2 linked regions of the Ferrimicrobium sp. genome follow. The protein of the gene in region 2 interacts with the protein of the main gene of each other region in a pairwise test. Links are inferred from orthologs where the notes say so. Each region holds a gene or a part of one and is shown on either strand. Other genes may lie near its edges.

Evidence for each region.
Region 1: the proteins of M7Q83_RS01480 (region 2) and ftsZ interact in binary tests that used the Escherichia coli proteins (3 or more experiments, as listed by UniProt). The link is inferred for Ferrimicrobium sp. from one-to-one orthologs.

Annotation. Positions count from the first base shown.
Region 1 is NZ_DAHXOI010000009.1:61,865-70,541, reverse strand. What follows is about bases 5,457-8,416. They hold ftsZ (cell division protein FtsZ), read right to left. Parts: upstream 7,507-8,416; coding sequence 6,406-7,506; downstream 5,457-6,405. Other genes in these bases: M7Q83_RS07830 (hypothetical protein), read right to left, coding at 7,615-8,373; M7Q83_RS07840 (polyphenol oxidase family protein), read right to left, coding at 5,777-6,370; M7Q83_RS07845 (alanine racemase), read right to left, coding at 5,457-5,777. Also shown: ileS (isoleucine--tRNA ligase), read left to right, coding at 1-317; M7Q83_RS07870 (Gfo/Idh/MocA family oxidoreductase), read left to right, coding at 429-2,045; M7Q83_RS07865 (Gfo/Idh/MocA family oxidoreductase), read left to right, coding at 2,042-3,016; M7Q83_RS07860 (DivIVA domain-containing protein), read right to left, coding at 3,380-4,198; M7Q83_RS07855 (YggT family protein), read right to left, coding at 4,293-4,565; M7Q83_RS07850 (cell division protein SepF), read right to left, coding at 4,555-5,079; more of M7Q83_RS07845, read right to left, coding at 5,100-5,456; murB (UDP-N-acetylmuramate dehydrogenase), read right to left, coding at 8,546-8,677. UniProt on the Escherichia coli protein: Essential cell division protein that forms a contractile ring structure (Z ring) at the future cell division site. The regulation of the ring assembly controls the timing and the location of cell division.
Region 2 is NZ_DAHXOI010000001.1:328,263-336,816, reverse strand. The notes cover bases 5,718-8,554. They hold M7Q83_RS01480 (rod shape-determining protein), read right to left. Parts: upstream 7,734-8,554; coding sequence 6,702-7,733; downstream 5,718-6,701. Other genes in these bases: M7Q83_RS01470 (Mur ligase family protein), read right to left, coding at 8,199-8,554; ndk (nucleoside-diphosphate kinase), read right to left, coding at 7,760-8,176; mreC (rod shape-determining protein MreC), read right to left, coding at 5,855-6,595; mreD (rod shape-determining protein MreD), read right to left, coding at 5,718-5,858. Also shown: GTPase ObgE, read right to left, coding at 1-387; rpmA (50S ribosomal protein L27), read right to left, coding at 704-970; rplU (50S ribosomal protein L21), read right to left, coding at 1,111-1,422; M7Q83_RS01500 (Rne/Rng family ribonuclease), read right to left, coding at 1,442-3,001; mrdA (penicillin-binding protein 2), read right to left, coding at 3,271-5,313; more of mreD, read right to left, coding at 5,343-5,717. UniProt on the Escherichia coli protein: Forms membrane-associated dynamic filaments that are essential for cell shape determination. Acts by regulating cell wall synthesis and cell elongation, and thus cell shape.

The sequences.
Region 1 (8,677 bases), on a different replicon or contig from region 2:
CGGTCGTCGCACTGGATCTCATCACCGACGAGTCCCTCGAACTCGAGGGTCTTGCTCGCGATCTCATCCGTGCGATCCAACAACACCGCAAGGACTCAGGCTATGACGTCAGCGACCGAATCGACCTCCTTATCGGCCTAGCAGATCCGAACCACCGGCTCAGCAAGGCACTTGGGGCGCACGCGGCCGACATTACCGCCCAAACCCTTGCAGCTACGCTTGAGGTCGTCCGTGACGAGGTGACCTCGACTAGATCCACCACCCTCGAATTGGATGGACTCACGATCGTGATCACGAGCGAACTCGCCTCGGCGTAGCTACAACCGAGGCCCACACGGTAGAACCTAACTGGGTGTCTCGGGAAGCCTTTACCTATCCCCGGCGTTGACAAACCTGAATGCTAGAGCAACCCTTGAGAGGATAATCCCATGATGGTACCAGCAAACCAACGATCAACCATAGCCCTACTGGAACGAGCAAGCTGGCGAAAAGGCGTCCAGGTCCTTGACTCCCCAGATGCTCTCTCCTTTGGCCAGCCTGCTGTACTCGTTGAGCCGGAGACACTGACACCATCGGCATTGCGTGCCATCCAAGAGGGCGCAAGTGTTTTTGTTCTTATCAACCAACTCCACGGTGCGAAGCTACTCCAATCACTACCCAACTATCGTCATCAGAAGGCCGCCCCATGGGGTGAGTGGATGGTCACACCCAATCACGCGTTCAGCCCGTTAACGCGTACCCCAGATGAGTTCTCCGTTCGAACCGCCATCACCACCTTCACCCCACCCGATGATGCCACCACGCTTTTGACGGTCAACATTGCGCTCAGTGATCATGTAGTCGCAAGTCAGCAAACGCTCGGCAAGGGTCAATTGACGATCATTGGCCTCGACCTCGAAGCCCTTGCCGGCAGTCATTCCTGGCTCGAACGCACGATGGAACTGCTGATTGCGACGCCTCCATCACGCAAGCATGACACGCTCGGCATTGGGGTGATCGGTTATGGACCCTATGGCGGCATGGGGCTCTATCATGGCACCGGTGCCCAGGAAACTCCGGGACTCCAGCTCGTCACCGCAGTTGATGCCAACCCTGCTCGGCTCACTCAGGCACAACAGGACTTCCCAAATCTGATCGGCTACCGTAGCGCCGCTGAAATGTTCCGTGATTCCATCACCGACATCGCCATCATCGCTACTCCACCTAACACCCACTTCGATTTGGCGCTGCAGGCACTGGAGGGTGGTAAGCACGTGGTGGTCGAAAAACCTCTCTGCCTCACCACTGATGAAGCCGACAAGCTCATCGACGTCGCCGAAAGCAACGAACGAGTCCTCACCGTCCACCAGAACCGCCGCTGGGACCAGGACTACCGTACCCTCGTGGATCTTCTCGACCGCGGAGTCATTGGAGACGTGTTCAACATCGAAACCTCAGTTGGCGGTTTTGACCACCCCTGTCGCGCTTGGCACTCCGATGCAACCGTATCCGGCGGGCTCGCCTACGATTGGGGTGCACATCACATCGACTGGATTCACCAACTCTATGGGACTGCACCTGAACGCATCTTCGCCTTCGGACACAAATCTCGTTGGCACGAGATGACAAATCTGGACCAACTACGCATTCATCTGCAGTTCACTGGCGGAAGAGAGGCCACCTTCTTCCAAAGCGAACTCGACGGTTTCCGGCGGCCCAAGTTCTACGTACAGGGCACTGAGGGTACCATTGTGGGCAACTACATGCCGTTTGAGCAGCCACGTGTGGCACCGGTAACCGGCTACCAGGTTGATCGTTATCACTACGCGGAGGCGCCTGTCGCTCTCCAAGTCGCCCTCTACGAAGGACCAGGACGGCTCAGTCACTATCACCCAGCGTTACTGCCTCCCGATACTTTTGGCTTTCACCGCGACTTGGCCGACCACCTCCTGGTTGGCACACCACTCGCCGTCCAGCCGGGTCAGGTACGCGAGGTCGTCGGCGTCCTCGAACTTGCGCATCGCTCAAGTGCGCTCGGCAGCATCCAGACCCTCACACCACGGTGAACGTCGCCGTCTGTGGTCTCGGCAGTTATGTCGCCCAGGCTGGAGTGATACCTGCTCTTCGGCGCTCCCCATGGACGCGACTTCTTGGAGGGACCACGCGGTCTTTGTCCACCGCATCGCAGGTGCTCACCACCGATGAAACTCACTATCGGGATTATGCCACCATGCTCGCTGACCCTGAGGTGGAAGCGATCTACCTCCCGCTCCCCAACGATCTCCATTTCGCCTACATCCAGCGCGCCGTGGAAGCAGGCAAACACGTACTATGCGAAAAACCGTTGTTCTTCACCGAAGGCGACTACGCACGCCTCGACAACCTGCTCGCTGACACCGGAATACTGGTCAGCGAGGCCTTCATGAGCTCCTATCACCCGAGACTCCGTGCCGTACTCAGCCAGGTCGCCGCCGGTAGCTACGGTCCCGTCATCAATGTACAAACAACGTTTACCGGCACTTTAACGCCACTGTCTGGCTATCGACTTGACGCTACGCGCGGCGGTGGTTCCCTTTTCGATGTCGGCATTTACGCCATCTACCCTATCATCTCGCTGCTGGGTGCAGAGCCCAGAGACATCTGGACAACCGTAATGCCATCCGAGCAGGAACACCCGGTTGACCTCACGCTCGAAGCCCTGTTGTCCTATGACGGTGGCGTGGCCGCAACCTTCACCACCTCCTTCATCACCGGGGAGTCACAGGCCTTGCGCATTCTCACCCGTGAGGCAACCATTGAGATGGACCATGTCTGCACGCCTCGACTTGAGGATACGACCTGGACGGTTACGACCAACCGTGAGGTAACAAACCATGCCGTCGCTGGCTGTGACCCCTACCAAGCGATGGTCGACGAGGTTTTTGCATCCTTCTCCAACGGACACGAGCCCTCATGGAGCCTTACCGAATCACGCCGACTCGCGCATCTGCTGTATCGCATTCACGCGACCATACAGTCCCCACGGCGGAGCAACTGATCCAACCAACGGCGCTGACCGGCACCATACTGTGAGTCGGTGTGATGATACTGCTGGTCGGAGACTACCTCGATCGCCAGGTGTTAACATCCCGATGCGCACAAGACCCGTTGTTCGGTCATCTCGATACCGCCACCGGTCCTGACACCGCCGTACCGACTCAGCGAGATCGTCTACCGCTGTCGAGCCTCGACACTGCACCGGGGATCGAAGCCAACGGGGAATCGAAGCCAACGGGAAATCGTACCCAACTCGCACCGGGCAAGGACCAGATCAGGATCGAGTGGTGCCTAATTGCGACCAGTAGTGCTGCTACAGGACAGCCGAGCACCAGATCACGACGACCCGACCCATTGATCCGAATTAATCGTCTTGGCGCCAGAGCATGAAGGGTTCGTCGTCGGCAGCATCACCGCTCAAGTCATGACCGAACACGAACTCCTGAACGGGGTGCTGCTCCTCCGGTTGCGAAGGCACATCGGCAAGCTGATACCGCGTGCTATCTGCACCATTTTGGAGGTCCGCAACATTACGCACCTCTGCGACAGTTGCCGGTTCCTCAACTTCAGCATCATCGAACTCGCGTGGACGAAGGCCGCCTGGCGCCGCCGTCGTGGCGAGCGACTCACCAGTGGGAACCTCAGCGGCTCGCACCAACGATAACAAACCGCCGATCTCGTCAGTGATCCTTTGACGAACGGCACGGTCCCGGCTGACGATATTCGCTAACTGTTCCTGTCGTCGAGCAAACTCGCCCTCCAACTGTGTGAGCTCCTCCAGCAAGTTCTTGCGCCGTTCCTCTTCGATGAGTCTGGATGTGGTCCTCGCCTCACCCAAAATACGCTCTGCCTGGCGCTGTGCCTCTGCGCGAATCTCGCGCGCCTCGTTTTCCGCATCACTGCGAAGCTGGTCGGCTGCCTTCTGTGCTACAATCAGCGTCCTTTGAATGACGTCATCGCCAAACTCACCACCGGCAGGTACGCCACTACTCGTGACCGCAGGAGGATTTGCCTTGAGCCGTGCGAGCTCCTCTCGTGCCTGACTGAGTTGGGTCTCAAGTACCTCAACACCCTTGGCTACCTGCTCAAGAAACTCGTCCACATCCTCTTGGTGATAGCCTCTCATGCGCTCGCGAAACTCTACCTCGCGAATCTTTTGCGCATCGACTGCACTTGCGTCCACAGCACCCCTCCCTTACGAGCACTCACACCACCGCTCACCATCGGAACGAATCAGTGGCTGCTAGGTTATCTATCGATTGAAGTCAGCTTCGACCTTAGATCCGGCTGACTATTGGGATCAAAATCAACTCGATCAGCAAAATAACGATGAGAGGCGCGAAGTCGAAGCGAATCGAGCTACCCCCCACCGACGGAATCAACCTACGAATCGGATTTAATACCGGCTCCGATAGGCGGGTGAGCAAGAAACGGAAACGATCCATCGGCCCACCCGGGTTCGTAACCGGGAACCACGTCATGACCACATAGAGCACGATCACAATGACATAGAGCTCTAGTAGTTCGACGATGATCCCATTAAGACCCATGCAGGCCAACTCCCTTCGCTACCGTACGCTGACGCATGCGAAACATCTCCTCATCGGCCACCTCGACACGAGCCGGCGAGAGCAGATACACACTCGTACTTATCTCCTTCACTTTACCACCCAATGCGTAGGTAAGCCCTGAGGAGAAGTCGATAATTCGGCGACGCAGGTCACGATCCACACCCTCGAGATTAATAATCACCGGTTGATCAGATTTCATCCGATCGCCGATCTCCTGCACATCGGCGTATTTCGTGGGAAGCACGAGGTGGATCTTTGCTCGCTCTGGCTGCGGATTAAAGGGGCGAAGCACGGCGGCACGATGTTCTTGGGGATCCTCCCGAGGCTGCTCGGCCACGTTGGAGACACCGCCAGAGACCACCTGAACGCGGGGAGCCTGCTCGCGCCGTTCATAGACTGGTGGAACCGACCCTTCAAGATCGGTAACCTCTCCGTCCATCTCGTCGTCCTCAGTTATCCCTAGCCACGCAAGCGCACGCTTCAATCCCGGCATTTGTCCTCCTACCCCACTCGTTAACGCTCTATCGTAGCACGCTCTTGACCACGTGCCCCGAATAAAACACTACCTAACCGCACCATAGTAGCACCCTGAGCGACCGCCACCTGGTAATCGGCGGACATTCCCATAGAATATTCCCGAATTCCCAAATCTTGCCCGAGACGACGGACGCTCTCGAAGTATCGCCGAGTCTGTTCCTCCGTACCGGGGAGCGCCATACCCATCAAACCGATCACACGAACCTCGAGATCACGACCGAGTGCCAGCAATGATGCGACCTCGTCGACTTGGGCACCGTTGCGCCCCTCATGGTGCCCTGGAGGAGCGACCTGAATGAGTACGTCACCGCGATAATCGAGTTTGGCCAACCCCTCAAGTTCGGAGGGTCGCGAAATCGTCTCGATCACCGATGCATATTGACAAATGAGTTTGAGGCGTCGCCGCTGAATAGCACCCAGATAATGCCAGCGGGGCCGAAGGCCAAGACGCTCAGCTTGGACTGCCTTCGACGCCAACTCCTCCGCGTAATTTTCACCAACATCGGTCAAGCCAGCATCGAGCGCGCTCACTACCGCTTCGACTGGATGGGTCTTGGTCACCGCAACGATCCGAACCGCATCCGAACCGCCATGACGCCGTATCTCGTCTCTCACCGCAGCCAAGCGTTCCCCAACCTGCTCGTAGGCGGGCATCAGTGGCCACCAGCGCCGACGTAGGTCATTTGACGCTCACCAGTACCATCGCGACGATAGGAGTGGTACGCATCATTACAGAATGTACAGTGACCGACTGAATGCACCTCTCGAACACGCTGCTGCACAAGGAGACCCGACAGGGCTGACTCGAGTGAGAGATTATCTCCCACAAAACTCGACTCGCCGAAACGGTGAGCGACCACGTAACGCTCGGGTCCACGGAATTCGTAACAGCAAGATCGAATATGGGGGCCGATCACCGCTACGAGGCCATCACCACCAAGGTGCGCGAGGCCCGCCTCGACGACTCCAGCGGCCAACCCTCTCCACCCGACATGGAGGGCAACGGCATCACCCTTACGGTTGGCCACCACGAGTGGGAGACAGTCTGCCGTCCGGATGGCGGCCAGAGCATGGTGTCCAGCAGGAACATAGATTCCATCCGCCTCAACGGCCCCAGGTTCGCCCAGGGTGTCGTCGATGGCCACCACTCTTGCACTGTGAACCTGTTGCAGTTGCGCCAGTGGACCACCACCACCGATCAACGCGAGGGCCTCAGAGGGGACATCCATGCGATCGGTGAACGCCACTCTCACGCCACTCTCACGGAGCGAGAGCGCGATCATCAGCGGAGAAAGAAGGGTACGTCGCCGTCGTCTGGATCCTCCGGATCCGTGTTGACTTCAGTCGGCACTGGCTCTTGGGGTACCACCGGTACGCCAAAATCAAGTTCTTCACTAGGAGGTGGAGGCGTAACCCGAAGCTTTGGCGTATCCTCTCCCCAGACGTCGAAGCCAGCAGCGATGACCGTCACTTTGACCTCGTCCTCCATGGACTCATCGATCACACTACCGACGATGATGAGGGCATCGCTTGAGGCAGCATTTTGGATGATATTGGCGGCCTCATTCAACTCGAAAATACCGAGATCAGTGCCGCCAGCGACGTTCAGCAGGATACCTTGCGCACCATCGATCGAGGTCTCAAAGAGCGGCGAGGTGATCGCATTGCGCGCAGCCGTCGTCGCGCGGTTCTCACCACTGGCGATACCAATACCCATGATGGCCGTGCCCGCAGAGGCCATGATGGCCCGCACGTCGGCAAAGTCGGTGTTGATGACACCCGGAGTCGTGATGAGATCGGTAATCCCCTTGACTCCTGACAACAAGATATCATCAGCCATCCGGAAAGCTGCGATCATTGAGGTCTTCTCATTTGCGATCGTCAAGAGCCGATCATTTGGTATCACGATCAGCGTGTCGACATGCTCACGCAGGCGCTCAATACCCTCGTCAGCCTGGGTCGCTCGGCGCTTACCCTCAAAGCCAAAGGGTCGTGTGACCACACCGATCGTGAGCGCGCCAATCCCTCTAGCGATCTCCGCAACGACCGGGGCACCACCGGTCCCTGTGCCACCACCCTCGCCGGCGGTGATAAAGACCATGTCAGCACCGGTGAGTGCCTCCTGGATCTCATCCTTATGTTCCTGAGCTGCCGAGCGCCCAATATCAGGGTTCGAACCTGCACCGAGCCCACGGGTGAGCTGGCGTCCAATATCGAGCCGAATATCAGCGTCGCTCATCAACAATGCCTGCGCGTCGGTGTTGATCGCGATGAACTCAACACCCTTGAGACCAGCCTCAATCATCCGATTCACGGCATTGCCGCCGCCACCACCGACACCGACGACTTTGATCACGGCGATGTAATTCTGCGCGTCACTCATCTCGCGTCCCACCTCCGCTGCACCTTGGCTCGAACCACCACACGGCCTCCAATTACATAAAATTCGGGCAGCTCGTCGCATAACCCTCTGCGCTACCTCTGAATTTGACTAGCCTACACGATCGTTGAAGAGAACCGCTGGACTATTTGGGTTAATCACGTCGACAACTGCCCCCGGTGCGGCGAAGAGCCCACAAGCGCTCACCTCCGCGAGGGCATGAAGACCTCGCCCCAGCAAACATTCGACAGAATCACCCAACCGTAATACAATTCCGGATCCATGCAGCGCAAAGACCGCCGTCGTTTGACCACCCAACGAGGGAAGGTGCTCGGACTCGATGGCCGCTACCACCGTAGCCAATCGCAGCGGTATCTCATCACCGACTTGGGGCCTCCACGGACAGCTCACTGACAGCGTGCGCAGAACGAGCGGACATAAAGAGATCGAACGTCCCGGTCTTGGGGAGTGCGCCAAGATGACGATACCCGCACTGGTCACCCCATACCCGTCTCCGAGATAGCCCTCGGGAAGCCGACTGGAGAGTTCTACCTCCAAGGAAGAGGGCCAACGGATGGCCCATGCGCGGAGACGGACCTCTCCATGGAGGCTGTTCCGGAGCATGAGGCCAGTGTCGACATCGTGGGTCGATACCGACCAGACATGGTGGCCGCCCAATCGTTCGCTTAGCTGTTCGACCGCCGCCTGGCGTTCGGTTTCGGTGCCACCTAGAACGGTCACCGAGCGAATGCGTAGAACCGGTCCTGCGTAGAGCCAGCCAGCGCCCACCACGACTACAAACACCACGACCGCCACTACCATCGATCTCCAGGGCCGTGCTGGCTGGCGAACACCTTGAGGTTTGGGCATGGGTGTACCTACCACCTCGCGGCCAGTGCCAGGTAGGGTGCCCATCCATGTCGTTGGTGATCTCCACTGCGATGTGCGAGATAAAGGTGGCGTAACACGTGCAATCGAGCCTCTCGTTTGACCTGATTGTCTCTGCGATCGCTGCCTCCTGTCACGCGGTTCCCTTTCGGTCTTATGAAAACCCGACGAGTCTGACCTCTGAGCGCAACTCAATACCCGTCCGGCGTTCCACTTGCTCACGAACAACTTGCATCAAATGGAAGACGTCATCAGCCGATCCTTGCGGATCAGCTTGAATAAAATT
Region 2 (8,554 bases):
AATGACAAATGCTGCCCCAGTCTCAGCAAGGTCGGCGACGAGCGTACCATCGAAGTCACGTACTACGGTGCCGAGAGGTACCCCAACCACCTGATCACGACCACCAGCACCATGCATCTTTTTCCCTTGGCCGTGAGCGCCATCGCCCGCGCGACGGAAAGGCTGGTCACGAAAGACAATTAACGACGCGAGCTGAGGGTCGACCTTCAGGATCACATCGCCACCCTTACCACCATCCCCACCATCAGGTCCGCCACGATCCACGTGCGCCTCGCGTCGGAATGAGACAGCCCCAGCTCCTCCGTTACCCCCCTTGACATGGACCTGCGCAGCATCTACGAACTCCGCCATCCTCACCTCGCTTACACCAATGAAGGCGGGGTCCATGACCCCGCCTTCTAGAATTCACTCACACCATCGTTGGCCCAAACAGTGCCGCTCGCGCTCACCCAAAAGAGCTGCCCTACCGGCATCCCAGACCCAATAAACATTTGTCCGTCTTCGTCTTGGGTTCGACACCAGTGACTCCATCAGTAGGGAATCTATCACCAGCGACTCCATCAAGCCCGGCTTGCCTGCGTCTATCTTGGCCACATCGCTGTTGCGCTGGAGCCATCGCCCCTAATGTCCCAGGGCTCTTAGTCGCGACAAACACTGCGTACTCGAAACTATCCGGCCCGCCGAGGACGTGGTCATAAAACGGCTAGTTGAGGGGATCCTCGATCGGCACCACTGAGACGACCTTACGACCCCGATGCTGCCCATACACCACTTGACCAAACTCCTTGGCAAACAGGGTATCATCGCTACCACGCCCTACATGGTCACCTGGGTAAAACTTCGTACCACGTTGGCGAACAAGAATCGATCCTGCCTGCACCGTTTGACCACCGTAGACCTTGATCCCTAATCGTTGGGCATTAGAGTCACGGCCGTTCTTAGTGGAACCACCACCCTTAGTCTTTGACATTATCTCCTCATTCTTTTTGTACTCACGCCTTTGTCGCTCACCTCAGAACCTGTGCAGAGTGGCGACTGGACATACTTCGGAGCCACGACAGCACCTCAGAGCAATTACTCCTCTGCAGTCGCTCAACCGAGCCGCGAGAGCTACTCGGCGACGATCGAGGTAATCCGCACTCGAGTGTACTTCTGGCGGTGACCAAAGTGCTTACGCTCGTTCGCCTTGGACTTGTAACGGAAACCAATGACCTTGGTCCCCTTTACCTCCTCGACTACCTCGCCGACTACCGATACACCGGCAAGTTCATCGGCACGAGCGAGCACTCGCTCATCGTCGACGAACAGTACTGGGCGCAGCGAGACTTCATCTCCGGCGGGGACGTCAAGACGCTCCACGAGAACCGTCCGACCCTCAAAAACCTTGGCTTGCTTTGAGCCTACATCAACAACTGCATACATATCGCTACTAGTATACGTCCTACTGGGTGATCATCGGGTCGATGACGTAGCCACTTCCGCCACAACTGGGGCAGACTTCCGAGAGCGCCTCAACAAGTCCTTCAGCGATGCGGTGCCGAGTCATCTGCACCAGGCCCAACTGCGACATCTCATACACATGGGTCTTGGTCTTATCGCGGGTAAGTGCGGCACGAAAAGCGCGCATGACATCCTCTCGATTCTGGGCCTCGATCATATCAACGAAGTCGATGACGATGATACCACCGATATCGCGAAGCCTCAGCTGACGCGCAATCTCCTCCACTGCTTCCAGGTTGTTCTTATGGATCGTCTCCTCGAGCGAAACGGTACCAACGTTGCGAGAGGTATTCACGTCGATAACCGTCAACGCCTCCGTTCGGTCGATCACAATCGACCCACCAGAGGGGAGCCAGACCTTGTGTTCAAGAACCTTCTGCAACTGCTCCCGAACATGAAATTGATCAAAAATCGCCAACTTCTCCGTGGCAGAGTCAAAGTACTCAACCCGATCAGCCAACTCTGGAGAAATCGCTGCGACATATCCAGCGATCTCCTGGTAGAGGGCAAGGTCATCGATAGTGACCCCACGGAACTCCCGGTTGAACTCCTCTCGGATCACCCGTACTGCCGAAGGTGGTTCACGGTAGAGAAGAGCGGGAGCATGTGCCGATTTGGTCATCTCCTCGATCTTCCTCCACGACTCCATCAAACTATCGACATCGCGCTTGAGCTCTTCCTTCGTGGATCCCTCAGCAGCCGTGCGCAGGATGACTCCAAAACCCTCAGGAGCAACATCATCGAGAATCCGACGGAGACGACGACGCTCATCATCAGGCAGCCGTTTAGAGATCCCAAAACTCCCGCCGCCTGGCAACAGGACGGCGAACCGTCCAGGTAACGAGACCTCCTGGGTCAGGCGCGCGCCTTTCTGAGCGATCGGATTCTTAACGACCTGACAGATCACCACCTGCTTTGGTCGCAGCAGTTGCTCGATCCGGACGTTGCGATCGAATGATTCGAGATCTTCGCGATCATAACGAACGTCACCACGATAGAGGACCGCATTCTTATTGGTACCAATGTCAACAAAGGCAGCCTCCATGCCAGGAAGCACGTTCGCCACTCGCCCAAGATAGATATTCCCACTGATATTGGACTGCGAGTCAGAGGCCCGAGACACAAAATGTTGAATAAGGGTTCGACCCTCGAGGATAGCTACCTGGGTAACATCTCCAGCGACATGAACCACCATCTGATACCGGCCGACCGGACGTCCATGTCGCTCGCGTGGTGCCCGCTGAGCAAACCGGCGTTTGATCTTCGCTCCTGCGTCAATTGTCTCCGCTACTTGACCTTGGATCTCCATCTCGACTGGCGCTTGAGCCTTCGTGGGACGCCGCCTCGACTGGGTTCGACGCGGAGGGTTGGTCGCCGTCGCATCCCCTGGCTGACGAGTTCGCGAACTTGCGCGCCGACCTGTCGAACGTTGGCTCTGAGCTGGCTTACTCTCGCTCGCCACTCCATCGGTACCGGACCCTACCGGGTTCGTTTCTTCCATTCAAAAACCTTTCAAAATTACTCATGCGAGCACTGCGGCACCCATCAAACGTTGGACGATGCCGGGAGTAACAACGCCGCACGGTAACGCACGCATGATTTAAAGCAGAATGAGCAGTGCCCCTATCCCGGCGGCATCTAACTCCGTCGAGGAGCGATAGTCGGTCTGTGACAATCAACTCAGTGGGCACGTACTGCAACATCTCACTCGCTAGTGTAGTAGCCCACTCAGAGGCGTCGATCGAAAGCCGACACCCCAATCGAAGGCGGCTATCCGTTCTTCTTCTTGGGTGGCGTCGTCACCGTGCCGGAGGTACCCGTGCCAGTCGTTCCTGCCTTGGAACTGCTCGTCGATTTGGCCGTTGTTGTCTGGTGATGCACGGGTGCATTCAATGCAACCGTAGAGCCAGCGGCGAGGTGCTTGAGGCCATAGGTCGGAGCTGCAACCGGATGATCCTTCAAGTACTGAAAGATCTGACGGACGACCGGCGCAGAGCCCGTGTCGCCGAAGCCGCCCTCCTTGATCACGACGACAACCACGTATTTGGGGTTCGGTTCGGGACCAAAGGCAACAAACCAGGCGTTGGGAACCTCTCCATGGACCGAGGCGGTGCCGGTCTTGCCAGCTAAGGTGTAGCTACTCTCTGGCCAGCCCAGGAAGATGCCATGAGCCGTTCCTAACGGGTTGGAGATAACTCCCTCGAAACCAGCAAGAATGGCCGCACGGACCGACGGGCTCAAAGGAACGTGTGCCGCCACCTTGGGAGCGAATCGCTTGACGAGGTTGCCGTTTCCGTTGACGATGCCTTCAGCGATCCTCGGCACATACCGGGTCCCACCATTGGCAAAAGTGGCATACGCGTTAGCCATCTGTAAAGGGGTGATCTCCGTCAAACCTTGGCCAAAGGACATCTCAAGTTGATCAGCCACATACCAAGTATCGTAGGGATACGCCTGAGGGTAGAGTCGGTGCAACTTCTTCCGAAGGGCCGGAGAATCGACCATTCCAGCCGCCTCACCCGGCAACGCAATGCCCGTTGGCGATCCCCAGCCGTATTTGGCGGCCATGTTTTGGATAGGCGTGGCGCCGAACTTGGACTGTTCGGTATAGAAACGATAACCCAGTGTATAGAAGAACACGTCATCGGAGGCACTGATCGCCGTGCTGATATCGATCGGGCCGAGGGTTTCACCGCCCGAGTTGTGCAGACTACAGAACGAGCCCGTACAGTTCGGTATCACAAAATGACCCGTATCATCGATAATGGTGGTAGGTGTCAACAAACCATCTTGGAGCGCAGCCGAGGAGGTCGCCAGCTTGAAGGTTGAACCCGGGGTGTAGACACCCGAGATCGCCCGATTCAATAACGGGTCACGTGAACTCGGTGCTGTGAGCTTGGCATAGTTGGCATAGGAGATCCCACCAACCCACTGGCTCGGCTGATAGGTCGGATACGAGGCCATCGCGAGCACCGATCCATCGTTCACATTCTCCACCACCGCGGCACCGGTAACATCGTTGGAGTAGCGACCAAAATAACTGTTGTAGCTCCCCTGGAGTTGATTGACCCGCTGCGCTAAAAGCTTATCGACATACTGCTGCAATGGGAGGGAGATGGTCAACTGAAGATCTCCACCCGGCTTCGCACGAGTTCGTGACGCAACCCCTACCTCCTGGCCATAGGAGTTGACGATGAGTTTCTCCTGGCCCGGGGTACCATGCAGGTACTTCTGATAACTCTCCTCGACGCCGGAGAGCCCGATCTGGTCACCAGGTGCATACCCCTTCGATGCGAGCTTTGCCAACTGTTGGGGGCTGATCGATCCCACATAGCCAAGCACATGCGCAGCTGTAGACCCATAGGGGTAGGTGCGCTGGGTCTCGAAGTTGGTGGTCACCCCCGGAAACTCGCTGCTGTGCTCGGCTACATAGAGTGCGGTAGCCTGGGAAATATTTGACCCAATCGGCGTCGGTACATAGGTCGAGTACTGCGAATTACGCAAGTCAGCGGCGACTTGGGTAACAGGGATCCCCAGCAACTTCGCCACCCTACCCTCCACCTTTGGGTGCAGCGATGCTTCATACTGCGACAACCCGAGGACATCAACCACGCGATTGCCCGCCAACACATTCTGTTCACGTGAAAGAATCAGGCCGCGAGGCGCTGGAACCGCTACGGTCCGAGTCGAGTTCTGGGCGGCCGCCTGCTGAAATGAGGGTGCCTCAAGCACCTGCAGTGCATAGAGACGAGCGACAAGACCGCCAAGGAGCGCCAATCCAGTCAGCCCGAGCAGACGAGCTCGGAAACTCAACGAGACTTTCTTTGATCCTTGGGGCACGACTACCTCCGTTCGAGCATCGGGGTCCGTTCCTGCGCTCCAAAGACCAACCGGCAAAGACCAAGCGCCACAACTGCGAGAACAAGATTGATTCCGCCCACGATGATCAACTCGTCGAGTGTTCTCGCCCGCAACGGATTGCCTAGGCCAAGCAGGTAGAGGACTAGGGAACTCAACCCCTCGCCAACGACGCTAGTAGCCCCAACTATGAGAATTTTGAGAGCAAGAGGACTTCCGGAATCCAGCCGTTCGATCTCACCAGCAAGATACCCCACCACACAAAGCACCAACGCTGAGATACCAAATGGAGTGGTGAGGAAGGAGTCGACCAACAGTCCAGCGAAGAATCCGGTCAGTGCTCCGATCTCTCTGCCCCGGTACACCCCCACGGCTGCAACCATGAGCATCACAAAATCCGGGTGTACCCCTAAAATGGTGAGGCCACCCGCCCCTGAACGCTGTATGACCACCGCCGTGAAGATCAACAGCGGCAACCCAAGCGCCCGTACCCACCTCACGAGCCAACTCCCGGGGTCCACTTCAACACCGCAACATACTGAAGAGCGGCATAGTCCACCAAAGGAACCGCGCGGATACTTTCTTGGAGGTCACCCGAGGGATTCGAAACCTGGGTGACGCGAACCGCTGGGATCCCGGGTGGGAACAACTCGCCCTGCAGGCCAGAGGTTACCAACACCGCACCACGCCGGATATGGGTACCAGGCACCACCAAGTTGATCGTCAACGACTCTCCAGTACCTTGACCAACCGCGGCACCCACCTGGCCCGACTTGGGGATCCGAACGCCTACCGTTGAAGTTGGGTCCGTGACCATCAACACCGTCGCAGTCGAAGGCGTCGTCTGCACCACCCGTCCTGCCAATCCAGCACCGCCCACCACTGGATTGCCTACCACGACGCCGTTCGCGCTACCACGGTCAATCACAAAGGTGAGCTGCAAGTTACTAGGGGTCATCTGGATGACCTCCGCGGGAATGGAGGCAAGGGTCGTAGCAAACGGCAATCTGGTCACCCGACTCAACTGCGTCAACGCGTGCAACGCTCCAAGATCCTCAAAATGCGAGCGCTCTATCGCCCCAAGCTTTGACTTGAGTTGGGCGATCTCACGCTGGTCCGAAGGGTAGTTCGCTATTCCGTGGTAGGCGTTCGCGAGCGGCCGAAAGACTGTGTCGATGGCCGACTTCGTCGGGTTCACCACATCAGCGACCACAACCTTGAGTGATCCAAAATGCATACGGGAAGCGTTAAAGTTGATCGTGATGAGCGAGACCGATAGCAGAATCAGAACAGCAAGTGTTGCCCTAGGTCGCTCAAGTAATCGTGACAAGTCGTTGGGAGACCTAACGTGACGAGGTAATCAAGACCTGTTTGAGCGCCTCAAACTCCTCCAGGCACTGGCCCGATCCAAGAGCAACGCACTGGAGTGGATTCTTTGCCACAACGATGGGCATACCCGTCTCCTCGTGGAGTCGTCGATCGAGTCCAGCCAATAACGCGCCACCACCGGTCAGCACAATGCCCTGGTCCATGATATCAGCGGCCAATTCAGGCGGCGTATTGTCGAGTGTGACCTTAACGGCATCGACGATCGCGTTGATCGGCTCAGAGATAGCTGCGCGGATCTCCTCAGTCGTTACCGAGATCGTCTTTGGCAAGCCCGTCACCAGATCACGACCCTTGATTTCAGCGCGCAACTCCTCCTCAAGTGGGTAGGCCGAAGCAAGTGTCATCTTGATCGATTCAGAGGTCCGCTCACCAAGCGCGACCGAGTACTGCTTCTTGATGTAGGCGATAATCGCCTCATCCATCTCATCGCCACCGACGCGGATAGAGCGGGAGGTAACAATCCCGCCGAGCGAGATCACAGCGACCTCAGTGGTACCACCGCCGATATCGACAACCATATTGCCAGCCGGCTCATGCACGGGCAACCCAGCCCCAATCGCCGCGGCCATCGGCTCCTCGATGATGTAGGCAGGTTTTCTTGCCCCCGCGTACTCAGCGGCCTCTTGGACCGCGCGACGCTCGACACCAGTGATGCCGCTCGGAACGCAGATGACCATACGCGGCTTACCCATCTTCGACTGGTTGACCTTGTGGATGAAGTAGCGAAGCATCTTCTCGCAGATCTCAAAGTCAGCGATCACGCCATCCTTGAGTGGCCGAATCGCCTGGATATTCGATGGGGTGCGTCCAATCATCCGCTTGGCCTCAGCACCAACCGCTAGTGGGCGACCATCCCTCACGTTGATGGCAACCACCGATGGCTCGTTAAGTACGATACCCTTACCGCGTACGTACACCAACGTGTTGGCGGTACCGAGATCGACGGCGATGTCTCTACCGAAAAGACCGCTGCTACTCTTTGCCATTTGACCTCCTAAAGATGGCGTCTCGCCTACGTGAGGCGAAACTCTGGGAAAAATAAACTGATTTCGCGTTCTGCTGCCGCGGGTGAGTCCGAACCGTGGATCAAGTTCTCATCCATGAGCATAGCAAGATCACCACGGATTGTGCCCGGCGCTGCCTGAGCCGAGTTCGTCGCTCCCATCATCGTTCTCACCATCTCCACAACTTGCGGGGGGCCTTCAACGATGCCTACGACAACTGGTCCTCTCGTGAGGAAAGCGATGAGATCCTGATAAAACGGCTTCTCGCTGTGCTCGGCATAGTGTTGGGCGACCAGTGAATTTGCCAATTGTCGCAGTTCAAGAGCGAGAAAGCGCAGCCCACGGCGCTCAAACCGACCGACGATCTCACCGATCAATCCGCGCTCAACAGCGTCTGGTTTTAGGATGATAAGGGTAGTAGCCATACGAATGGTACAGGCTACCGGCTCACGACTCATCACGCAGCAGCTTGGGAACATCTTTACACAAAACGGTACCACAGGCACAGTGCGAACCGGTGATCAGCACCAATCCGACCTCGAGTGAACTGAGCAATGCTCCCACCGACCGGAGTTCAGCGGACCAATCGAGAATGCGCGCATCCGGATACACCTTCTCGGCGGCGGCACGCAAGATGGTAGGCGCAACCCCGCAATCGAGTAAGCCAAGAGCAACGACACCTGGAAGCGCCAACGCCGTCAAGAACTCATACGGATCCCGCCCATGGCTCATGCCAAAGACAATCCCAATGGGATGCTCTCGGCCAAAAGCCTCAAGTAACGTCGTCCCGAGGACCGCAGCCG